Regions from separate parts of the Stenotrophomonas sp. YJH_SMC_57 genome, predicted to be linked through region 2. Evidence: predicted binding sites of a transcription regulator. Region 2 holds the regulator's gene; each other region holds the start of a gene.
The links. Region 2 encodes FliA, which starts transcription of late flagellar genes. Its sites were predicted from a motif close to TAAAGTTTNNCNNNCNNNGGCCGATAA; they were not measured.
Positions count from the first base shown of each region.

Region 1: a site for FliA is predicted at 4,905-4,931, ahead of AC5P7U_RS20110 (GGDEF domain-containing protein). Genes of this name have one in related genera too.
Region 3: a site for FliA is predicted at 2,074-2,100, ahead of AC5P7U_RS05080 (methyl-accepting chemotaxis protein). Genes of this name have one in related genera too.

Region 1 covers NZ_JCAFSZ010000020.1:25,970-33,694, forward strand. The annotation lists gene AC5P7U_RS20095 (ATP-binding protein) at 1-2,197, shown strand, start outside; gene AC5P7U_RS20100 (sulfite exporter TauE/SafE family protein) at 2,304-3,092, opposite strand; gene AC5P7U_RS20105 (YchJ family metal-binding protein) at 3,186-3,578, shown strand; gene AC5P7U_RS20110 (GGDEF domain-containing protein) at 3,582-4,862, opposite strand; gene egtB (ergothioneine biosynthesis protein EgtB) at 5,012-6,283, shown strand; gene egtD (L-histidine N(alpha)-methyltransferase) at 6,280-7,254, shown strand; gene AC5P7U_RS20125 (lytic murein transglycosylase) at 7,345-7,725, shown strand, end outside.
Region 2 covers NZ_JCAFSZ010000012.1:111,860-119,584, reverse strand. The annotation lists gene flhB (flagellar biosynthesis protein FlhB) at 1-294, shown strand, start outside; gene flhA (flagellar biosynthesis protein FlhA) at 339-2,399, shown strand; gene flhF (flagellar biosynthesis GTPase FlhF) at 2,545-4,167, shown strand; gene AC5P7U_RS16835 (MinD/ParA family ATP-binding protein) at 4,154-5,041, shown strand; gene AC5P7U_RS16830 (RNA polymerase sigma factor FliA) at 5,038-5,781, shown strand; gene cheY (chemotaxis response regulator CheY) at 5,839-6,231, shown strand; gene AC5P7U_RS16820 (protein phosphatase CheZ) at 6,231-6,836, shown strand; gene AC5P7U_RS16815 (chemotaxis protein CheA) at 6,839-7,725, shown strand, end outside.
Region 3 covers NZ_JCAFSZ010000003.1:217,031-224,755, forward strand. The annotation lists gene AC5P7U_RS05065 (response regulator transcription factor) at 1-597, shown strand, start outside; gene AC5P7U_RS05070 (VOC family protein) at 620-991, shown strand; gene AC5P7U_RS05075 (arylamine N-acetyltransferase family protein) at 1,086-1,925, opposite strand; gene AC5P7U_RS05080 (methyl-accepting chemotaxis protein) at 2,129-4,696, shown strand; gene AC5P7U_RS05085 (PepSY domain-containing protein) at 4,744-7,269, opposite strand.

The DNA.
Region 1 (7,725 bases), on a different contig from region 2:
CGAACTGCCCGACGATGCGCACGGCTTTGCCGAACTGGTCGAGCGTGCGCAGAACGAACTGCAGGACCGCCAGCGCGCCTCGGCGGCACTGGACGATGCGATCAGCGATCGCCTCGGTGGCAAGCGCGATGACGAGCGCCGCTTCGGCGAAGTGCGCAGCGAGCTGGAGGCGATGCAGCGCACGCCGTCCAACATCCCGGCGCCGATGCAGAAGCTGCGCGCGCGCCTGGCCGAGGAAACCGGCATTGCCGAAGCGGCGCTGCCGTTCGTCGGCGAGTTGATCCAGGTCCGCTCGGAAGAGCAGGGCTGGCAGGGCGCCATCGAGCGCGTGCTGGGCGGTTTCGCGCTGTCGCTGCTGGTCGATGACAAGCACTACAACGACGTCGCCGAGTGGGTGAACCGTACCCACCTGGGCATGCGCTTCACCTACTACCGCGTGCGCCGCAACGATGATGCGTTCGCGCGCGAACCGTCGGCGAAGTCGCTGCTGCACAAGCTGGAACTGCGCGAGCACGTGTTCGAAAGCTGGCTGCGCCGCGAGCTCGGCAAGCGCTTCGACTACGAGTGCGTGGATGCCAAGCAGCTGCGCAACGTCGACCGCGGCATCACCCGCGAAGGCCAGGTCAAGCATCCGGGCGACCGCTTCGAGAAGGACGACCGCAGCGCGGTAGGCGACCGCCGCCGCTGGATCCTCGGCTTCAACAACCACGACAAGGTGGGCGCCTTCGAGCGCGAAGCCCAGGAACTGGCCAAGCGCATCGCCGGCTGCGAGACCGACATCGCGCGCCTGCGCGGCCAGCGTGACCGCGACAATGAGCGTCGCCTGGCCTGCCACGAACTGGTCAGCATCAGCTGGAACGAGATCGACATCGCCGCCCCGCAGCAGCGCCTGAGCGATATCGAGGCCACCCTTCGCGACCTGCGCGAAGGCAATGCCGACCTCGCCAAGCTGGCCACGCAGATCGACGCCGTGCGCGCCGACATCGAGCAGTCGCGTCGTACCTATGAAGACGTCCGCGTCGAGCGTGGCCAGCTGGTCAAGGAGCGTGATCGCCTCGACCGCGCGCGCCAGCAGAGCCGTGCACTGGTGCTGCCGAGCCTGGCCCAGGAGCAGGAAGCGGGTCTTTCCGAGCGCCTGCAGGAGCAGGGCCCGCTCAGCCTGGAAACGCTGGAAGCGCACATGCGCCAGGTCAGCAACGCGCTGAACGAGCAGCTGTCGTCCTCGCAGCAGGACCTCAACCGCATCGAGAACCAGCTGATCGGCTGCTTCCGCCGCTTCATCCAGCAGTGGCCGGAAGAATCGGGTGACTTCACCGTCTCGGTGGCTTCGGCCGAGGACTTCCTCGCCCGCCTCGAACGCCTGGAGCGTGATGGCCTGCCGCAGCACGAAGAACGCTTCTTCGACCTGCTGCAGAACCAGAGCAAGAACAACCTGCTGGCCATGCAGCGCCACAGTGCAGAGGCCCGCAAGTCGATCGGCCAGCGCCTGGACGAAGTGAACGCCAGCCTGGAACAGGTGCCGTTCAACCGCGGAACGCTGCTGACCATCGAGCTGAGCGACCGCCGCCTGCCGGAAGTCGGCGAGTTCCATCTGCAGCTGCGCGAGGTGCTGTCGCAACAGCAGACCGAGCAGCGCGAGCTGGCCGAATCGCAGTTCACCGTGCTGCGCCAGCTGGTCAACCGCCTGGGCTCGCAGGAAGGCGAGGACAAGCGTTGGCGCGAGCTGGTGCTGGACGTGCGCATGCACGTGGAGTTCATCGGCGTCGAGCTGGATGCGGAAACGCGCCAGCAGGTCGAGATCTACCGCAGCGGCGCCGGCAAGTCCGGTGGCCAGCGCCAGAAGCTGGCCACCACCTGCCTGGCGGCAGCCCTGCGCTACCAGCTCGGCGGTGCCGACAGCCAGTTGCCCAGCTATGCCGCGGTGGTGCTCGACGAGGCCTTCGACAAGGCCGACAACGAGTTCACCGCGCTGGCGATGAACATCTTCGACAACTTCGGCTTCCAGATGGTGGTCGCCACCCCGCTGAAATCGGTGATGACGCTGGAACCGTTCATCGGTGGCGCCTGCTTCGTCGAGATCAGCGGCCGCCACGACTCCGGCGTGCTGCTCATCGAGTACGACGAAGAAGGCAAGCGCCTGAAGCTGCCCGAGCGCAGCCGCCAGCAGGCCAACGAACCGGAAGAAGCCGAGGCCTGACCGCCTCGGTCCAGCGACCCGTAGAGCCGAGCCATGCTCGGCTGCTCTTCGCGACCGGAAACAACGTGCCAACCAAGGTTGGCACCTACCGGGGCATGACGCTCATTCACGCACCGCGGAACGTATCCCACGCCATCCGTGCGATCAGCACCACCACCAGCCCCACGAACAGCTTGCGGATGAACGGCGTGCCGCCCTTCAGCGCCAGCCGCGTGCCGACCACCGAGCCGATGATGTTGGCCGCCGCCATCGGCAGCGCGAACAGCCACAGGATGTTGCCGGTCGGCACGAAGAACGAGATCGCCGCCACATTGGTCGCCAGGTTCACCACCTTCGATGCGGCCGATGCACGCAGGAAATCCAGCCCGAAGAAGCGCACGAACAGGAAGATCAGGAAACTGCCGGTGCCCGGCCCGAAGAAGCCATCGTAGAAACCGATCGCCGCACCGATCGCCAGCGCGATCACCAGCTCGCGGCGGCCGATCTCCTGCGGCCGGTGCAGCGCACCGAAGTCCTTCTTCCACAGCGTGTAGGCCAGCATCGCGATCAGCAGCACCAGCACCAGCGGGCGCACCGCATCCTTGGGCAGCAGGCTCACCGCCGTGGCCCCGGCGAACGAGAAGATGAAGGCGGTGCCGGCCGCGAACAGCACCGGCTTCCACGGGAAGCGCACATTGCGCGCATAGCGCCAGGCCGCCGCGCCGGTGCCGAACATCGAACTGAACTTGTTGGTACCGAACAGCATTGCCGGCGTCTGCTGCGGCAGCACCGTGAACAGGCCGGGCAGCTGCACCAGGCCACCGCCACCGACGGCGGCATCCACCAGGCCGGCGATGAAGGCGATCACCACCAGCCACCACAACTCAGGGGGAACCAGTTCCAGCACGGCGATCATTCAAGGTGAGGGCGCGACAGCATACGCCTGTCCTGCTGCAACTGGCCTGTGCCACGCGTGGATCAATCCGTGCAACCCGGCGACAATGCCGGCATGAGCCGACAACCCGCCGATCCCTGTCCCTGCGGCCTGGCCGCCGACTATGCCGCCTGCTGTGGGCGCTTCCATGCCGGCGAGGCCGCACCGGATGCCGAGCGCCTGATGCGTTCGCGCTACAGCGCGTATGTGCGTGGCCTTGCCGATTACCTGCGCCAGACCTGGCACCCGGACACCCGTCCCGCCGAGCTGTCTCTGGACGAAGCACCCGGCCAGCGCACGCATTGGCTGGGCCTGACCGTGCACGAGCACACGCCCACCGGCGAGGACAGCGCGGACGTGCGCTTCACCGCGCGCTACCGCATCGGCGGCGGCAGTGCGGTGAAAATGACCGAACATAGCCGCTTCCTGCGCATCGACGGCCGCTGGTACTACCTCGACGCGGTCTGAGCCTCAGCCGCCGCGCACGGCCAGCACGCGCTGGCCGGCGTGCGCGTGCACCTGGTTGCGGCCGCCGTCCTTGGCCAGGTACAGCGCCTGGTCGGCCGCCTTGATCACCGCCGCCGGCCGCGGGTTCTCGCGGCTGTCGGCCAGACCGATGCTCACCGTCACCTGCACCACCTGGCCGCTGCCGCCGCGGCCGCGCTGCTGGCGGCCGGTGTCGTCATCGCGGCTGCGGGTACTGCGGTCGCGCAGCTGCATGCGGGTGGCCTCGATGCTCTGCCGCAGTGCTTCCACGGCATCGACACAGGCCGCCGCCGGGCGGTCCAGGAACACCACGGCGAACTCCTCGCCGCCATAGCGGAACGCGCGACCACCGTCGCCTACCCGCGACAGCCGCGAGGCCACCAGGCGAAGTACATCGTCGCCGGTGTCGTGGCCATGGGTGTCGTTGAACGATTTGAAGTGGTCCACATCCACCATTGCGATGCTGTAGGTGCCGCGTGCCCGCTGCACGGTCTCGTTGAACGCGCGGCGCCCCGGCAGGCCGGTCAGTTCATCGCGGAAGGCCATGTGGAAGGACTCCTGCAGCATCGCACCCAGCATCAGCAGCAGGGCAGCACTGCTCAGTGCCGGCAACAGCACCGGTTGCAGGAAAATCCGCGGCAGCATCCACCACAGGCAGAGCAGGGCCAGCAGCATCGCGGTGTGCAATGGCCGCGGATGCCGCCACGCCTGCCAGCCCAACGCAGCGGTGGCCAGCAGGAACAGCAGGGCCGGCACCTGCGCCAGCGCGTTCCATTCGGCTGGAATCCAGCGCAGGTGTCGGTTCGACAGCAGGTCGTGCATGCCGCTCGGCTGCTGTGCTGCCAGCAGCAGGAAGACGGCAAGCGCCAGGCCGCAGACCACGCCGCGCAGCAACAGGTCCTGGCGTCGGCGTCCACGCTCCGGCCACAACGCCAGTCCGGCGAACAACAGCGGCAACCAGGCCGAAATGGCATGGAAGCGCAGCGGGGTCAGGGCGGTGACATGGCCACTGCGCAGGTAGCCACCCACGTCCTGGTGCAGCAGCGCGAACACCACCGCCACCAGCAGCAACAGGCACAGCGCACGCACCTGGTGGTAGAGCAGGGCCAGCCCGGCGCCAAGGCTGGCCAGCAGCCACGGCAGGATGCGCTGGGCCGGGCTGGCAACGTCTTCGATGCCCAGTGCCGTCCACAGCAGCAGTGCGACCAGCACGGCGGGCAGCACGAACAGGTAATGCGCAGGCTGGCGGAGCGGATGCAGGGGCAAGCAGGAATTCCAGCGCGGGACGACGCGGCCGCAGCACTGCCGTTAGCGGCGTTCGCGCCGGCTTCTTGAATGCGGCGCGGTCACGCTTGTGAACGCGTTGACGTCGAACCATGACATCGCACTCACCCGCCGCCGCCGATGCTGACGGCATGGACAGCGTAGCCACCGCCGTCGCTGCCCCGCAGCGTGATCTCGCCCGCCGGTTTGCCCACGTGCGCGACCGTAGCGTGCAGCTGGCGGCCCCTCTCAGCGCTGAAGACGCGATGCTGCAGAGCATGGCCGATGCCAGCCCCAGCAAATGGCACCTGGCGCACACCACCTGGTTCTTCGAGCGCTTCGTGCTGGCCGGCTTCCCGGCTGCAGCTGCGCATGACCCGGCATGGGACTACCTGTTCAACAGCTATTACAAGAGCATCGGTCCGGCACACGCACGGCCGCAGCGAGGCCTGTTGTCGCGCCCCTCGCTGCAGCAGGTGTACGACTATCGCCAGCAGGTCGATGCGCAGGTGCAGGCACGGCTGGCCAACGGCGATCTCGACCCGCAAGCACTGCAGCATCTGCAGCTGGGCCTGCAACACGAGCAGCAGCATCAGGAACTGCTGCTGACCGACATCAAGCATGCCTTCTGGTGCAACCCGCTGCAGCCGCCGTACCGCGAGGATCTGCGGCCTGCCACCGGCATCGCCAGCGCACAGGGCTGGGTCGAATCGCCCGAACGCATCGTCACCGTCGGCGCCGCCGCCTGGCCCCGCCACGCCGCCTTCGCCTATGACAACGAGTCGCCGCAGCACCGCGTGCTGCTGCCCGCCCATGCCCTGGCCGAGCGCCCGCTCAGCAATGCCGAGTACCTGGCCTTCATCGAGGCCGGCGGTTACCGCGAGCCGCGCTGGTGGCTCAGCGAGGGCTGGGCACTGCGCGAAAGCGAAGACTGGCAGCACCCGCTGTACTGGGACGACGCCCTGCAGCGCGAATACACCCTGGGCGGCTGGCGCGAACTGGACCCGCATGCACCTGTCTGCCATCTCAGCTACTACGAGGCTGATGCCTGTGCCCGCTGGGCTGGTGCGCGCCTGCCCAGTGAGTTCGAATGGGAAGCCGCCGCTGCATCACGCCCGGTGAGCGGCCATTTCGCCGATGACGATCACCTGCACCCGCAGGCAGCGCAGGGTCACGGTCTGCGCCAGCTGTTCGGCGACGTCTGGGAGTGGACCCACAGTGCCTACGGCGCGTATCCGGGCTTCCGCCCGTTTGCCGGCAATCTCGGCGAGTACAACGGCAAGTTCATGTGCGGCCAGTGGGTGCTGCGCGGCGGCAGCTGTGCCACCCCACGCGGGCATGTGCGCGCCAGCTACCGTAACTTCTTCATGCCGCCGGCGCGCTGGCAGTTCTCCGGCCTGCGCCTGGCCCGGGACCTGACATGAGCACCGTGCATGACGCGTTGCGGGCGTTGACCGATCTCACGCCCGGTCGCCAGCAGATCCTCGCCGACGCCGTGGACGGCTTGTCGCGCGCCGAGCGCCAGCTGCCCTCCAAGTACTTCTACGATGCGCGCGGCTCGCGCCTGTTCGAACAGATCACCCAGACCCGCGAGTACTACCCCACGCGTACCGAGCTGGCGCTGCTGGCCAGGGTGCTGCCCGACATCGCGCGGGTGGTGGGCCCGCACGTGCACGTGGTTGAACTGGGCAGCGGCAGTGGCCGCAAGACCGCGCTGCTGCTGGCCGCGCTGCAGGACCCGGTGGCCTACACCCCGATCGAGATCTCGCGCGCCGCACTGCTGTCCAGCATCGACCACCTTGCACCGGCGCTGCCCGACGTGGAAATGCTGCCGGTGTGTGCCGACTTCACCCGTCCCGTCGCCCTGCCCACGCCCGAGCGGGAACCGGCGCGCCGGCTGCTGTTCTTCCCCGGCTCCACGCTGGGCAACTTCACCGGTGACGACGCGGTGGCGTTGCTGCGCGCGATGCGCCAGACCATGGGCCGCGATGGCCTGGCCCTGGTCGGCATCGACCTGCACAAGGACCCGGCGCTGATCGAAGCGGCCTACAACGATGCACAGGGCGTCACCGCGGCCTTCACCCTCAACCTGCTGGCCCGGCTCAACCGAGAGATCGGCAGCGACTTCGACCTCGACGGGTTCCGCCATCGCGCCCGTTACAGCACCGCGCGGCTGCGCATCGAGACCGACCTGGTCAGCCAGCACGAGCAGGACGTGCACCTTGACGGCCGCACTTTCCACTTCGAGGCCGGTGAGCCGATCCGGGTGGAGTACAGCCACAAGTACACCGACGACAGCTTCGAATGGCTGCTGCAGCAGGCCGGCCTGCAGGTCGTGCAGCGTTGGAATGCCGACAGCCCCGCCTACGGTCTGCGCCTGCTGCGCGCCATCTAGTCGCCTGGTCCGCCATCAGCCGGCCTCGCTTCAGGTTCGGCGGCAGGGCTCCGCCTAAGATGGTCCTGCAACGGCAACACGGAGGACGCCATGCCCATTCTGACCACGCTCGGCCTGGCGGCCGCTCTCGCAACGGCGCCGCAGGTGTCGGCGCCAGCGACCATCACCGTCGACCCGGCGTTCGGCCGCTGCCTGGCCGGCCTGCAGGCCACGGCCGCCAACCAAGGCATCAGTGCCGACCGCTTCGCCGAGATCACGGCAGGCCTCACCCCCGACCCCAGCGTGCTCGGCCTGCTCGACGCGCAGCCCGAGTTCACCACGCCGATCTGGGACTACCTGGCCGCACTGGTCGATCGCCAGCGCGTGGATGATGGCCGCGCGCTGCTGCAGCAGCATCGCGACCTGCTGGAACGCGTGTCGGCGCAGTACGGCGTCGATCCGGCCACCATCGTCGCGGTCTGGGGCGTGGAG
Region 2 (7,725 bases):
TACGAAGGCGGCGCCATGAACGCCCCCACCGTGGTCGCCCTGGGCGTGGACGAGACCGCCCTGCGCATCCGTGAAGTGGCCGACGGCAACAAGGTCGCGATCGTCTCTGCCCCGCCTTTGGCACGCGCCTTGTATCGGGAAGGCCAACTCGGAAAGGAAATCCCCGTGAGACTGTATTCGGCCGTCGCCCAGGTCCTGTCCTACGTCTACCAGCTGCGCTCCTGGCGCACTGGGCCGATGCCGGACGCCCCGCACATCCAGGTGGATGAATTCGGCAAGGGAGGCCGCCCGTGAGCGCCCAGCCCTCCTCCGGCTTCAACACCCGCCGCGCCCTGGAAATGATCCGCCAGGGACTTGGCGCGCCGCTGATCGTGCTGGCCCTGCTGGCCATGGTCGTGGTGCCGCTGGCCGCGCCGGTGCTCGATGCACTGTTCACCTTCAACATCGCCATCTCGCTGATGGTGCTGCTGGCGGTGGTCTACGTGAAGCGCCCGCTGGACTTCACCATCTTCCCGATCGTGCTGCTGATCACCACCATGCTGCGGCTGGCGCTGAACGTGGCCTCCACCCGCGTGATCCTGCTCAACGGCCAGAACGGCCACGACGCCGCGGGCAAGGTCATCGCCGCGTTCGGCGAGTTCGTGATCGGCGGCAACTACGCGGTCGGCATCGTGGTGTTCGCGATCCTGACCATCATCAACTTCGTGGTCATCACCAAGGGCGCCGGCCGCGTCTCGGAAGTGACCGCGCGCTTCATCCTGGACGCGATGCCCGGCAAGCAGATGGCGATCGACGCCGACCTCAACGCCGGATTGCTGACGCGTGAAGAGGCCAAGGCGCGCCGCGAGGAAGTCCGCGAGGAAGCCGACTTCTACGGCGCGATGGACGGTGCCAGCAAGTTCATCCGCGGCGATGCCATCGCCGGCATCCTGATCCTGTTCATCAACATGCTCGGCGGCCTGGCCGTGGGCGTGATGCAGCACGGCATGCCGTTCGGGCAGGCGGCCGCCACCTATACCCTGCTGTCGATCGGTGACGGCCTGGTGGCGCAGCTGCCGGCCCTGCTGGTGTCCAGCGCGGTGGCGATGCTGGTCACCCGTGCCTCGCGTTCGCAGGACATGGCCCAGGCCATGACCGGCCAGGTGTTCGGCCAGTACCGCGCGCTGGCGATCACCGCCGGCATCCTCGGCCTGGTCGGGCTGGTGCCGGGCATGCCCAACGTCGCTTTCCTGACGCTGGCGGCGATCCTCGGCTTCATCGCCTGGAAGCTGTACCGCAAGGAGAAGGCACCGGCAGCCAATGCCGCAGCCGCGGGCGGCGACGCGGCCGCGCTCAATGCACTGGGCCGCCCGGCCGCACCGGCACCGACCGCCGAACTGAGCTGGGACGAGCTGCGCCCGGTCGATCCACTGGGCCTGGAGGTCGGCTACCGGCTGATCCCGCTGGTGGACGCCAACCAGGGCGGCGAGCTGATGGCGCGGATCAAGGGCGTGCGCCGCAAGCTCACCCAGGACGTCGGCTTCCTGATTCCCTCGGTACACATCCGCGACAACCTGGAACTGCCGGCCAACGGCTACCGCGTGCTGGTGCATGGCGTGCCGGTGGCCACCGCCGAGATCCATCCCGACCGCGAGCTGGCGCTGGACCCGGGCAGCGCGCTGGGCGCACTGGAGGGCATCGCCGGCAAGGACCCCGCGTTCGGCCTGGATGCCACCTGGATCCAGCCGCACCAGCGTGCCCAGGCCGAAACGCTGGGCTATACCGTGGTCGATCCGGCCACCGTGGTCGCCACCCACCTCTCGCACCTGATCCGCGAGCACGCGCCGGAACTGCTCGGCCACGAGGAGGTGCAGCACCTGCTGGCCAACCTGGCCAAGAGCGCGCCCAAGCTCGTCGAAGATCTGACGCCGAAGGCGCTGCCGCTGTCTGCGGTGGTGCGCGTGCTGCAGAACCTGCTGGTGGAGCGCATCCCGATCCGGCAGCTGCGCAAGATCGCCGAAGCGCTGGTCGAGCATGCGCCCAGCAGCCAGGACCCGGCCGTGCTGACCGCCGCGGTGCGCACTGCGCTGGGCCGCTTCATCGTGCAGGAGATCGCCGGAATGTCGGCGGAGCTGCCGGTGTTCACCCTCAACCCGCAATTGGAACGTGTCTTGCAGGAGTCCACGCAGGGCAACGGCGCCGCGCTGGAACCCGGACTCGCTGAGCGACTGCACCAGAGCCTGGCCGAATGTGTCAGCAAGCAGGAAGCCCGCAACGAGCCCGCGGTCGTGCTGGTACCCGGCCCGGTGCGCGCCGCGCTGGCCCGCCTGGTCCGCCACAGCGTTCCGTCGCTGTCGGTCCTGGCCTACAGCGAGGTGCCGGAAGACAAGCGCCTGAAGCTGGTCGGAACGATCAGCTGACGCCGCCCTTCGATGCGCCAGAAAACAGACACCACCTTCGAACCAACGCAACAGACAGACACCAAGGGGAACCCGCACCGTGCAGACCACCGACCACCCGAGTTCCCCGACCGCCACCCCGCCGTCTTCGTCCCGTGACCACAGCATGAAAATCAAACGATTCGTCGCCGCCGACATGCGCTCGGCCATGAACCTGGTGCGCAAGGAACATGGTCCTGACGCCGTGATCCTGTCCAACCGCCGGATCGAGGAAGGCATCGAGATCGTCGCCGCCGCCAACTACGACGAGAGCGCCGTGCAGCGTGCACTGGAGGCCTCGCGCCGCGACGTGGCCCCGCCGCCGGCGCCCAAGCCGCGCACCGCCGCCGATGCGGTGATCGCCGCGGTCACCCGCCGCCGCAGCAACACCCCGGCACCGGAACCGGTGGCCGCCACCACCTCGGCCGTCGCCGCCCTCGCCCGTGCGGCGGTCGGCGCCACCGGCCGCACCCTGGACAGCGCCGACGAGATCGTGCCGACCCGCGGCAGCACCGGCTTCGCCGCCACGCTGGCGCGCGCCGCCGTCAACGAACCGGCGCTGCCGGAACAGATCTTCGCCCCGTTCGCCGAGGCCATCGTCGCACCGGCCACCGCCGCTGCCGCACCGGCCAACCGCGCCCGCTTCCCGATCGATCCGCCGCACGAGGCGCATCACGAAAGCCCGGCAGCGGCCGTGCAGCCGCCGCCGCTGCCGACCGCTGCCGTGGCCGACGTGCAGCCCGGCATCGCCGCCAGCGAACCGGCACCGGTGCACGCCAACGACGAAGCCAGCCCGGTCCCGGTGCTGGCCCCGGCCCCGACGCTGACGGTGGTCGCCCAGGACGATGCCGAGATCCGCCAGCTGCGCCACGAAGTGGCCGGCATGCGCCAGGTGATCGAGCGCGAGATGAACCGCTTCACCGACGAGCGCCTGCGCGGCTGCCCGGTACGCGCCACCGCGCTGGACCTGATGGACGAATACGGCTTCGACGCCGGCCTGGCCCGCGACGTGGCCATGCAGATCCCGCTGGAGACCGAAGCGCACCGTGGCCGCGGCCTGATGCTGGGGCTGATCTCGCGCAAGCTGCCGATCGCTCCGGTCGACCCGCTGGAAGAAGGCGGCGTGATCGCCCTGGTCGGCCCGACCGGCGCCGGCAAGACCACCACCATCGCCAAGCTGGCCTCGCGCTTCGCCGAGAAGCACGCGCCCCGCGACGTGGCCCTGGTGACCACCGACACCACCCGCATCGGCGCCCGCGAGCAGTTGTACGGCTACGGCCGCCAGCTCGGCATCGCCGTGCACGAGGCCAACAGCGGCACCGACCTGGACCAGCTGCTGGAACGCCTGAAGGACTACAAGCTGGTGCTGATCGACACCGCCGGCCTGGGCCCGCGCGACCGTGCACTGGCCGCCCAGCTGCAGTGGCTGCGCGCCGCCCGCCAGGTCCGCACCCTGCTGGTGCTGCCAGCCAACACCAGCTTCGGCGACATGGACGAGGTGGTCCGCCGCTTCGGCGCCGCCAACCTGCAGGGCCTGGTACTGAGCAAGCTGGACGAGACCGGCCGCTTCGGCAACGCGCTGTCGGTGGCCGTCGACCACGCCCTGCCGATCACCTGGGTGACCGATGGCCAGGACGTTCCGGAGGACCTGCACCGGGCCAGTGCAGCCAATCTTGTACTTCGCCTTGAAGATTTGCGCCGAGCGGCCGATATGCCCTGCAACCCGGAGTTGAACCATGCCGTCGCGTGAGTACGCCAAGCTGACCAAGACCTTCCCGCTGTCGGCCACCCGCAGCGAGCCGCTCGGCCCTGTGCGCACCATTGCCGTCACCGGCGGCAAGGGCGGCGTGGGCAAGACCAACGTCTCGGCCAACCTGGCCGTGGCGCTGGCCGGCATGGGCAAGCGCACGCTGCTGCTGGACGCCGACCTCGGCCTGGCCAACATCGACGTGATCCTGGGGCTGAACCCCACCTTCACGCTGGCCGACCTGGTCGCCGGCCGCTGCTCGCTGGAAGACGTCATCGTTGAAGGCCCGAACGGCGTGCTGGTGGTCCCGGCCGCGTCCGGCCGCCGCCACATGGCCGAGCTGGCCCCGGCCGAGCATGTCGGCCTGGTCAACGTGTTCTCCGAACTGGAACGCGAGCTGGACATCATGGTGGTGGACACCGCCGCCGGCATCACCGACGGGGTGCTGACCTTCTGCCAGGCCGCGCAGGACACCGTGGTGGTGGTCTGTGACGAGCCGGCCTCGATCACCGACGCCTACGCGCTGATCAAGGTGCTGTCGCGCGAACGCGGCGTGGACCGCATCCAGGTGGTGGCCAACATGGTGCGCGACCCCAACGAAGGCCGCGTGCTGTACGAGAAGCTGACCCGCGTCTGCGAGAAATTCCTCGCCGATGTCTCGCTGAACTACCTGGGCTGCGTGCCGCAGGACGACTGGCTGCGGCTGTCGGTGCAGCGCCAGCAGCCGGTGGTGAAGGCCTACCCGTCCAGCCCGGCGGCGCTGGCGATCACCGAGATCGCCCGTCGCACCGCGCGCTGGCAGGCGCCGACCGAACCGCGCGGCGGCGTCGAGTTCTTCCTTGAGCGCATCCTCAAGCAACGCGGGGTGGCCGCATGAAAGGCGCAGCCCAGTACCGGGAGGTCCAGCGCTCGGCCGCCAACGAGGTGATCGCCCAGCACTCGGACCTGGTGCGGCGCATCGCCCACCACCTGGCCGCGCGCCTGCCGGCCAGCGTCGAAGTCGACGACCTGATCCAGGCCGGCATGATGGGCCTGATCGAGGCCTCGCGCAGTTACGACGCCGACCAGGGTGCCTCGTTCGAGACCTATGCCTCGATCCGCATCCGCGGTTCGATGATCGATGAGATCCGGCGGGGCGACTGGGTGCCGCGCTCGGTGCACCGCCGCGCCCGCGACGCCGCCGCCACCATCCGCCGTCTCGAGCAGAGCAGTGGCCGTGCCGCCAGCGCCACCGAAGTGGCTGCCGCGATGGACATGCCGCTGCCCGAATACCTGCGGCTGATGGAAGACGCCGCACGCGGCCAGGTGCTGAGCCTGGAGTCGCGCATCGAGGACCAGGGCGAGCTGGACACCGTCGCGCAGGGCGGCCCGACCCCACAGCAGGTGCTGGAGCGCGGCGAGTTCGGCCGCGAACTGGGCAAGGCCATCGGCCACCTGCCCGAGCGCGAACAGTTGGTGCTCTCGCTGTACTACGAGCAGGAACTGAACCTGAAGGAGATCGGTGCGGTGCTCGGCGTCAGCGAGTCGCGGGTCTGCCAGATCCACGGCCAGGCCGTGCTGCGCCTGCGTGGCCGGCTGAAGATTTTCGAGGCGGCGGACGCCGGCCTGGAAGAATGAACATCCCCGAGGCGGCTGCCCCCGGCCGCCCGGAATGAACAACAAAGGAACTCTGCTTTGAACAAGAACATGCGCATCCTGATCGTCGACGACTTTTCGACCATGCGTCGAATCGTCAAGAACCTGCTGGGCGATCTGGGCTTCACCAATACCGCCGAAGCCGAGGACGGGCATGCTGCGCTGTCGCTGCTGCAGAGCCAGCCGTTCGATTTCGTGGTCACCGACTGGAACATGCCGGTGATGACCGGCATCGAGCTGCTCAAGGCGATCCGTGCCGATGCCAAGCTGAAGACCCTGCCGGTGCTGATGGTCACCGCCGAAGCCAAGCGCGAGCAGATCATCGAAGCCGCCCAGAGCGGCGTGAACGGCTACATCATCAAGCCGTTCACCGCGCAGACCCTGGAAGAAAAGCTGGGCAAGATCTTCGAACGCCTGGCGGCCAGCGCCTGATGGACACAACGGTCGACAAGAACGCCCTCGCCCTGCGCCTGCAGGAAGCCCTGGACGCACTGGAGTCCGGTGACGAGGCCGCCTGGCGGCAGCGTATCGACGGACTGGTCGCGCTGCGCACGCAGCCGATGATGAGCGGCCTTTCGCGGCTGGCCCGCGAACTGGGACAGGCGCTGGGTGAACTGCCGACCGTACCCAGCGAAGCCGGTGAGCTGGATGACGCCTGCGCGCGCCTGGACCACGTGGTGGCAATGACCGAACAGGCCACGCACCGCACCCTGGACCTGGCTGAGGAATGCCGCAGTCTGACCGAACAACTGCGCGCCGAAGGCCTGCAGCCGGGCCAGGATGCGCAGCTTGAGCGCATCCGCCACAACCTCACCGAGATCGCCCTGACCCAGAGCTACCAGGACCTGACCGGGCAGATCATCCGTCGCGTGGTCGGCATCGTCCGCCGCGTGCACGAAGGCTTCGGCGCGCTCGGCCTGCCGCCGGAACAGCATCGCACCGACCCGGAACTGGCCGGGCCGGCACTGAAGGGACTGGACCGCCACGCGGTCTCGCAGAACGACGCCGACGACCTGTTGTCGGATCTGGGGCTGTAAGCATGAGCGCGGTATCCGACGACATCACTGCCGATTTCATCATCGAGGCACAGGAAATCCTGGACCGCCTGGGCGAACAGCTGGTGTCGCTGGAGCAGGCACCGCAGGACAGCGAGCAGCTCAATGCGGTGTTCCGCGGTTACCACACGCTCAAGGGTGGTGCCGGCTTCCTCGGCGTCACCGCCATGGTCGAGCTGTGCCACGCCGCCGAAGAAGCGCTTGGCATCGCGCGCGCTGGCCAGGCCGTGTTGCAGGCCCATCACTTCGACGCGGCCCAGCAATCGCTGGACTACCTGCAATCGATGCTCGATGCAGTGTCTTCCGGCACGGAACCGGGCTACGCCCCGCCGGAGCTGATCGCACAATTCGACATGCACGGCGGCGGAACCGTGGCCCCCACCGCCTCGGCACCCGCTGCCGGCGGCGGCGACCTGATCACCGAAGACGAATTCGAGGCCCTGCTCGACCAGCTGCACGGCGGCAACGCGCCCACTGCGGTTGCGCCAGCGAAGAAGGCCGACGACGGCCTGATCAGCGAAGACGAGTTCGAAGCCCTGCTTGACCAGCTGCACGGCGGTGCGGCCCCCGGCAGCAAAGCGGTCGCCGCCGCGCCGGTTGCTCCGCCGCCGGCACCCCGCCCGGCGGCGCCCACGCCGCCCGCGAAGCCGGCCGCCAAGCCGCTGGCCGAGGCCGAGCACACCGTGCGCGTGGACACCAAGCGCCTGGATGCGATCGTCAACCTGATCGGCGAACTGGTGCTGTCACGCAACCGGTTGAAGACGCTGCGCGCACGCCTGCGCGACGAAGAGCTGGACCGCGCGGTCTCCACCCTGGACATCGCCACCGCGCGCCTGCAGTCGGCGGTGATGCGTACCCGCATGCAGCCGGT
Region 3 (7,725 bases), on a different contig from region 2:
GCGCTGGTCCGCGCCGGCCTGCGTGCGCTGCTGCAGGGCTTGGGCGTGGAGGTGGTGCTGGAGGCCGAAGACGGTCAGGCACTACTCGATGCGCTGCTCGCGCAGCCGGTGGACGTGGTGCTCAGTGATATCCGCATGCCGGGCCTGGATGGCATCGAAGCGCTTCGCCAGCTGCGCGCACGTGGCGATACCACGCCGCTGCTGCTGCTGACTACCTTCGACGAGAGCGACCTGCTGCTGCGGGCAAGCGAAACGGGAGCACAGGGCTTCCTGCTGAAGGACGCCGCGCCGGCCGACCTGTATGAGGCGATCGGGCGCGTCGCCGCCGGCGAGACGCTGCTGATGCCGGTCAGCACCGAGCCTGTGCGCGCGCGCTACCGCTTCCACGATGAAGCGCCGCCGACTGACACCTTCGGTGAACGCGAAGTGGCGATCCTGCGCTTGCTGGCCGGCGGCTACAGCAACAAGGAGATCGCGCGCAGCCTGTTCCTGGCCGAAGGCACGGTGAAGAACTATGTTTCCGCCATTCTCGACAAGCTTGGCACCCGCGATCGTACCCGCGCGGTACTGAAGGCGATTACCCTGCGCATCATCTGACTGCGCCGCGCGAGGAAAGCCCGTGAACCCGATCCTGCATGTCGAGATCCCCGCCAGTGACCTGGCCCGTGCCATCGCCTTCTATCAGCAATGGCTGCAGGTGGTGGTGGACGAACCGATCCTGCTGCATGACTGCCACATGGCCTACCTGCCGTTCTCGGATGACGCGACGGGTGCCAGCCTGTCGCTGGTGCACGGGGCGGACTATCAGCCCTCCGAACAGGGCGCGCGCCTCTATATCGGTGTCGATGATCTTGAGGCCAGCCTCGACCGTGCGCTGCAGGCCGGCGCCGAACTGCGCTTCGGCCCGGCCGATGCCGGCGACTGGCGCGTGGCCGAAATCCGCGACAGCGAAGGCAACCGCATCGCGCTGCAGGCGCGTGCGATTCTGTAGCGTCGAGCCATGCTCGACTGCTTTGGGTGCTGGGAACGCGCCAGTCGAGCATGGCTCGACTCTACAAAGGCGCCAGCCGAGCATGGGCTCGGCCCTACAAGATCGTGGCGCGCGAGCGCTGCAGCCAGTCATTGATCGCCGGGTCCAGCCGCGGGTCGTCCGGCAGCTGCACGCCGAAGCGCTGCTGCAGCACTTCGCGCACGTCGCCTACGTCATGCAGCGGACGCTTGTCAGGCGCCTGCCCCGGGCGGTACTCGGTGTAGTTGCCACTGCCGATGGTGCGGCGCCAGTCCGGCCCGGTCAGCGACGCGCGCAGCTGGCCCGGGAAACCGGAGTCGGGGTGGGTGCACACGTACCAGTTGCCCACCACGTTGTCGATCGGCGCAGGCGCCTGCAGGTCGAAGCGGTACATCGCCCGCCAGCCATCGCTGGATTCGGCTGACAGCACGAAATTGCCGTCATCGCCCAGCCGCTGCAGCAGGTAGCGCTCGTGCGGCGTGGCCTGCGGTGCGGTGTCGTGCAGGCGCAGCGGCACGGTCGGGGTCAGGCTGCCGAAGCCAGCATCGACCAGCCAGTCCTCGCCCTCCACATGCACGCGCAGCAGCAGATGGGTCCGTGCGGTCAGCTCGCCATCCTGTGCCGCCAGCAGCACGCGCGCGCTCAGCGGCTGGGCATCGAAGCCCAGCGCCTGCAGCAGCGCCAGCAGGCCGCCATTGAGTTCGAAGCAGTAACCGCCCCGGCGCTCGTCGAGCAGCTTGCGCTGCACGCTGTCCAGGTCGATCGGTACCGCGTCACGCAGCAGGCAGCTCAGGGTCTCGAACGGCAGCAGCGCGTTATGCCGTTGCTGCAGCAGGGTCAGGCCGGCCAGGGTCAGCGGGGGAGGTGCATCCAGCTGCAGGCGCTGCAGGTAGCGGGGGATATCGAGCGTCGTCATGCGCGCACCGGGCACGGGAGGGACATCCACTGTGCGCCCCCAACCGGGGTTGAGGTCAAGCGCAGCGCCGGTGTCATGCCCCCGTCGCCTGTGCCCGGTACAAAGGCCGCGTCCGCCCGCGAGCGTCGCAGTGGCACGAAAACGGGCCTAAAGTTGCCGGGAATCCAGCCGATACAGGTGCGTCCTTCCGCCTGGAGTCTGTCATGTCGGCCGTCGTTCCCCACCTCCGGTCCCTGCGCACGCATCTGGCCCGCCTGCGCGCGTCGTCGCCCGGCGTGCTGTCGTCGAGCGTGCTGTCGTCGAGCCTGCTGCTGTGGCTGCAGCCGCACCGGCTCAGCGTAGCCAACAAGCTCAAGGCAACCCTCTGGGTTTGTGGCCTGGGCCTGGTGGCGATCGCCGCGGTCTACGCCTGGACCGGCCACGCCAGTGCACAGGCCGCACGCAATCAGGCCAGTTACCAGCGCGGCAGCGACCTGGCGGCCAGCCTGGCCACGCGTGTGGCCGAAGCCCGGCGCCTGCAGACCCAGTATGCGCGCAGTTTCGACGATGCTGACCGCAACCAGTTGCTGTCCACGCAGAAAGCACTGCAGGCCGACCTGCAGGCGCTGCGCGCGATACCGATGGATGCCGGCCGGCGCAAGGCCCTGCAGGTGCTGACCGAAGCCGCGGACGCATTCTCCCAGGGCGTTGCGGCCCTGTTCGAACGGGTCGACGAGATGGGCCGGGGTGATGCCGGCCTTGCCGCGCAGCTGCAGCAGGCCGCCGACACCCTGCAGGCGCAGGTCGATGCGCTGCAGCGCCCCTTGCTGGCGCTGTCCCTGCAGAAGATGCGGCGGCAGGAAGCATTGCTGCTGCTCGACGGTGACTCTGCCCATGCCGACCGCGCCAGCGAAGAGAAGCTGCCGTTCGACCTCGCGCTGGCCGGCCTGTCCACCGATGTGCAGGATGCCCTGCGCAGCGGCATGGAGGCCTATCAGGTCGCCTTGCTGGGTTACACCGCCGCCCGCGTCGGCCTGGATGTGGAGGCGCAGTCGCTGCTGGACACCGCCGCCGGCGTGGCACCGGCACTGGCCGCCTTCCAGCAGGCCCAGGTGGCGGCGCTGGCCGAGGCCCAGGCGCGCCAGCAGACCGGCACGCGCACCATGAGCGTGCTGTTCGCGCTGACCCTGCTGCTGGTCGCGGGCGTGCTGATCACCAGCCTGGTGCTGGTCCTGCGCGCGGTGCGCCAGCCGATCCAGGACACCCTGCGCTTCGCCAGCGATATCGCCGACGACCGCCTGGACACCACGCTGCGCGTATACAACGCCAATGATGAGATCGGCCAGCTCGCCCAGCGCCTGGTCGACATGCAGCAGCGCCTGCGTGCGCGCATCGAGACCGAGCGCGCGGTGGCGCGCGGCAATACCCGCGTGCGCCAGGCGCTGGACAGCGCACAGACCGGCCTGATGGTGATCGATGCGGAAGGTCTGGTGGCCTACGCCAACCCGGCGCTGCTGCTGCAGCTGGACCTGCAGGTTGACGCGCTCGTGGGCAGCGATGCGGTGCGCCTGCATCCGGCGCTGGCCAGCCTGGCCGGCGTGCGCCAGCGCGAAGAACGCGAGATCGGCCACGACGGTGTTCGCTACCAGCTGATCGCCAACCCCATCACCGACGAGGGACAGTTCCTCGGTGTGGCGGTGGAATGGCGCAGCCGCGCACTGGAAACCCTGCTCGAAACCGAAGTGGCCGCACTGGTCGACGCCGCCGCACACGGTGACCTGCACGGTCGCATCGTACTGGACGGCAAGCAGGGCTTCGTGCGCACGCTGTCGACCAGCATCAACCGCCTGCTGGCGACCTTTGAAACCAATCTCGGCGACCTGCAGGCGCTGTTGGCCGCGCTGGCACGCGGCGACCTCAGCGTGCGCATGGACGGCGACCTGCAGGGCGTGTTCGCGCGCATGCGCGACGATGCCAACGCCACCGTCGCGCAGCTGTGCCGCATCGTCACCCGCATCCAGCAGGCCACCTCCAGCCTGGATACCGGCGTTGGCGAGATCGTCGCTGGCCACCACGACCTGTCGCAGCGTACCGAGCAGCAGGCGGCCAACCTGGAAGAAACCGCAGCGTCGATGCATGAGCTGACCGACACCGTGGGCCGCAATGCCGACGCAGCCGGTCGCGCCGATGCGCTGGTCAAGGGTGCGGCAGCGGTGGCCCAGCGCGGCGGCGACGCCGTGGGCCAGGTGGTGGCGACCATGCACGGCATCAGCGAAGCCTCGCGGCGGATCGGTGACATCACCCAGCTGATCGATGGCATCGCCTTCCAGACCAACATCCTTGCACTGAACGCAGCGGTGGAAGCGGCACGTGCCGGCGAACAGGGCCGCAGCTTTGCGGTGGTGGCTGCGGAAGTGCGCCTGCTGGCCCAGCGCAGTGCCGAGGCGGCCAAGCAGATCAAGGGATTGATCGAGGATTCGGTGGCGCGTGTCGAGCAGGGCAACCAGCAGGCCGAGCAGGCCGGCACCACGATGGGCGAGATCGTCGGCAGCGTGCAGCAGCTGGCGGACCTGCTGGCGGGCATCCGCAGCGCATCGCAGGAGCAGCATGCCGGCATCGCACAGGTGAACCAGACCATCGTGCAGATGGAAGCCAGTACCCAGCGCAATGCCAGCCTGGTGGAAGAGGCCGGTGCCTCGACTGCGCAGATGCAGGCGCAGGTGCATGCCCTGGCCGAAGCGGTGGGAGCCTTCCGCCTGCAGCCGGCGCGGCAGGCCCGCGCCGCGGCCTGATCCTGCCCCGGTAGTGCCGGCCGCTGGGCCGGCACTCCTCCTGTGACTCAGTACACGTCGCGGCGGTAGCGCCCGTTCTCCAGCAGCGTTTCCACCGCGTCATCGCCCAGTGCGGCGCGCAGCACCTGGTCCACGCCTTCGGCCATGCCCTGCAGCGAGCCGCAGACGTGGATCACCGCGCCACGCTGCATCCAGTCGCGCAGCACATCGGCGGCGGCGTGCAGGCGATCCTGCACATAGCCACCTCCGCCATCGCGCGAGAACGCCAGGTCCACCCGCGCCAGATGGCCCTGCGCCTGCCAGGCCTCGATCTCGTCGGCAAACAGCAGGTCGTGCGCGCGCTGGCGCTCGCCAAACAGCAGCCAGTGCCCGTGCTCGCCTGCATGCGCGGACTCGCGCAGCAGGCTGCGCAGGCCGGCGATGCCGGTGCCGTTGCCGACCAGCACCATCGGCGCGGCAGGCACGCGATGGAAACCGGGATTGCGATGCACGCGGGCCACGACGCTGGCGCCGATCGGCGCATGCAGCGACAACCAGCCCGAGCCCAGCCCGACGCGACCGGCGGCATCATGCACCAGCCTGACCACCAGCTCCACCTCGCCGTCGTTCGCGGCGGAGGCGATCGAGTACTCGCGGCCGGGCAGCATCGGCAGCCCGGACAGCCACAGGCAGGCATCCTGCACGGGCAACGCGGCATCGGCCTCCGGCAGCTCGCGTTCGCTGGCCAGCGCCAGCAGCGTGCGTGGCGCGCCGTCAACCAGCAGCGGCTGCAGCGGATCCAGTCCATGCGCTTTCAGCACTGCACCCGCATGCCGCGCATTGTGGCGGGGCGCGATATGCAGGATGTCACCGGCCTGCCACTGCACATCGGCCGGGGCGGCAAGACGGATACGCCAGATCGCGCCGCCGACGCTGCCCGGGTTGAGGCGGTCGCGGCCGAGCAGGCGCCAGTCGTGCATCCGCGTCGCCGGCGGCAGCACACTGTCATCGGTGGCGATGCCGGTCAGTGCGCCCAGCTGCAGCTGCCACTGGCGCAGGGCCGGCACCGAGGCGGCATCGACGTCGATACGCGCGAACAGTGCGCGTGCACCGTTGCCGGTCAGCCAGCCATCGACCTGGCGGCCGAAGCCGCAGTAGTGCGGATACTGGCGATCCCCCAGCGCGAGCAGGCCGAACTGCAGTCCCGACAGGTCCGGTGCCTGCGCGAGCAACAGGCGTGCTGCGCGCCGGGCCGCATCCGGCGGTTCACCGTCGCCGAAGGTGCTCAACACGAGCAGGGCCTGCGAGGTGGCCTGCAGCTTCGCGGCATCGATGCGCGACAACGGCAGCACCTGTACCGCGTAACCGGCCGCCTGCAGCTGCGCGGCCGCACGCCATGCGAGCTGTTCGGCCAGGCCGCTCTGGCTGGCATGCACTACCAGCCACGGTGCGCCATGGCCTTCGGTGGCGGCCGGCATCGGCAGCGACTGGCGCAGCCCGCGTGCCGCGCGTTGGCTGCGTCGGCGATCCAGGTACAGCATCCAGCCGGTGATGAAGAACAGGCTCATGCCCAGGCTGCTGAGCATCACCACCACGCGCCCGGGCAGGCCGAAGTAGCTGCCCGAGTGCAGCGCGAACACGCTGGTGGCCAGCTGGCCGCCAGCGCCCTGGCGATCGTAGGGGCGGGAATCGAGCACCGCGCCACTGGCCGGGTCCAGCTGCAGCAGATCGTGGGCGCGATCGTGGTGACCACCACGCTGCGCTGGATCACCGGCCATCACCCGCACGTTCAGCGCCTGGCCCGGTTTTTCCGGCAAGCGCAGGTCGATGAAACCGCTGCGCACGCCAGGCAACGCATACAACGTGGCTTCGACGCGTTGCAGGTCCAGCGGCGCATCGATGGCCACCGTGTGCTTGGCCGCCGGCGCGACGCCCAACACGCTGTTGGCAGCGCTGCGGTACCAGTCGAACGACCACCACAGCCCAGTCAATGCGCTCATCAGGTAGATCAACAGCACCCAGGTGCCGACCACCGAATGCAGGCTCCACAGGAAACCGCGGCCGCTGCGTTTCCACTCCACCGCCAGCCAGCTGCGCCAGTGCCACCAGCGCCGTGGCCAGCGCAGGTAGAGCCCGGACAGGGTGAAGAACAGCAGCGCGATCGCACAGCTGCCGGTGATCCACTTGCCGCGTTCGCCGGCAGCGAGATGGCGATGCAGGTCTTCGACGAAATCGAAGAACGCCTGGCCGCGCAGGGCACTGAAGCGCTCACCGCTGTACGGGCCGAAATACACCCAGTGCTGCTTGCCGCCGGCAAAGCGCGCGACCGATGGCCGCTGCCCGGTGGCGTCGACGCGCAGGCGTTGCAACGGGCGTTCGCTGCCGGCCTGCAGCCGCGGCACCAGCTCGCTGAGCGCGAGCGGAAGCTGGCTGTCGGCGTGGTGTTCGGCGATGGCCGCAAAACCGGGGTTGGCCGCACGCAGCAGTTCGTCCTCGAAGGACAGCACGGCACCACTGAGGCCCATCACGGCCAGGATGGCACCGGCGGTAATGCCCAGCAGCCAGTGCACTTGGAACAGGATGTTCTTGAACATCGAAGGAGGAGGGCCTGGAAGGCTGCCGCCCGCATCCTGCGTAACAGCAAATGAGAATTAGTCGCGGAATTTTCCGTGGCCCCCTGGCTGCGGTCAAGCGGGGGGTATCGGCCGGGCTGCGCCCGGCACCTGCCGAGGCAACGTCAACGTCAACGTCAAAAGCGGGCTATCCGTGGGATGGCGGGGTGGGTCCGGTTGCGGGGGACGCCGTAAATACGTCCCTGTAGGCTCGGTCGCGCCATCCATGGCGCTCACGCCCCCGCAACCGGACCCACCCCGCCTTCGACAGATTCTCGCGACCTGCCGTAGATCCACGCCATGCGTGGATGCTGTTCGTTCAATTGTCGAAATATTTGATTTCGATGGAGATTCATCCCCAACAGCCGCCGGAATCTGTTAGAGGTGGGGCGGTGTCGGAGTGCGGGGTGTCAGCCGCATGGATGCGGCTGCCAAGCT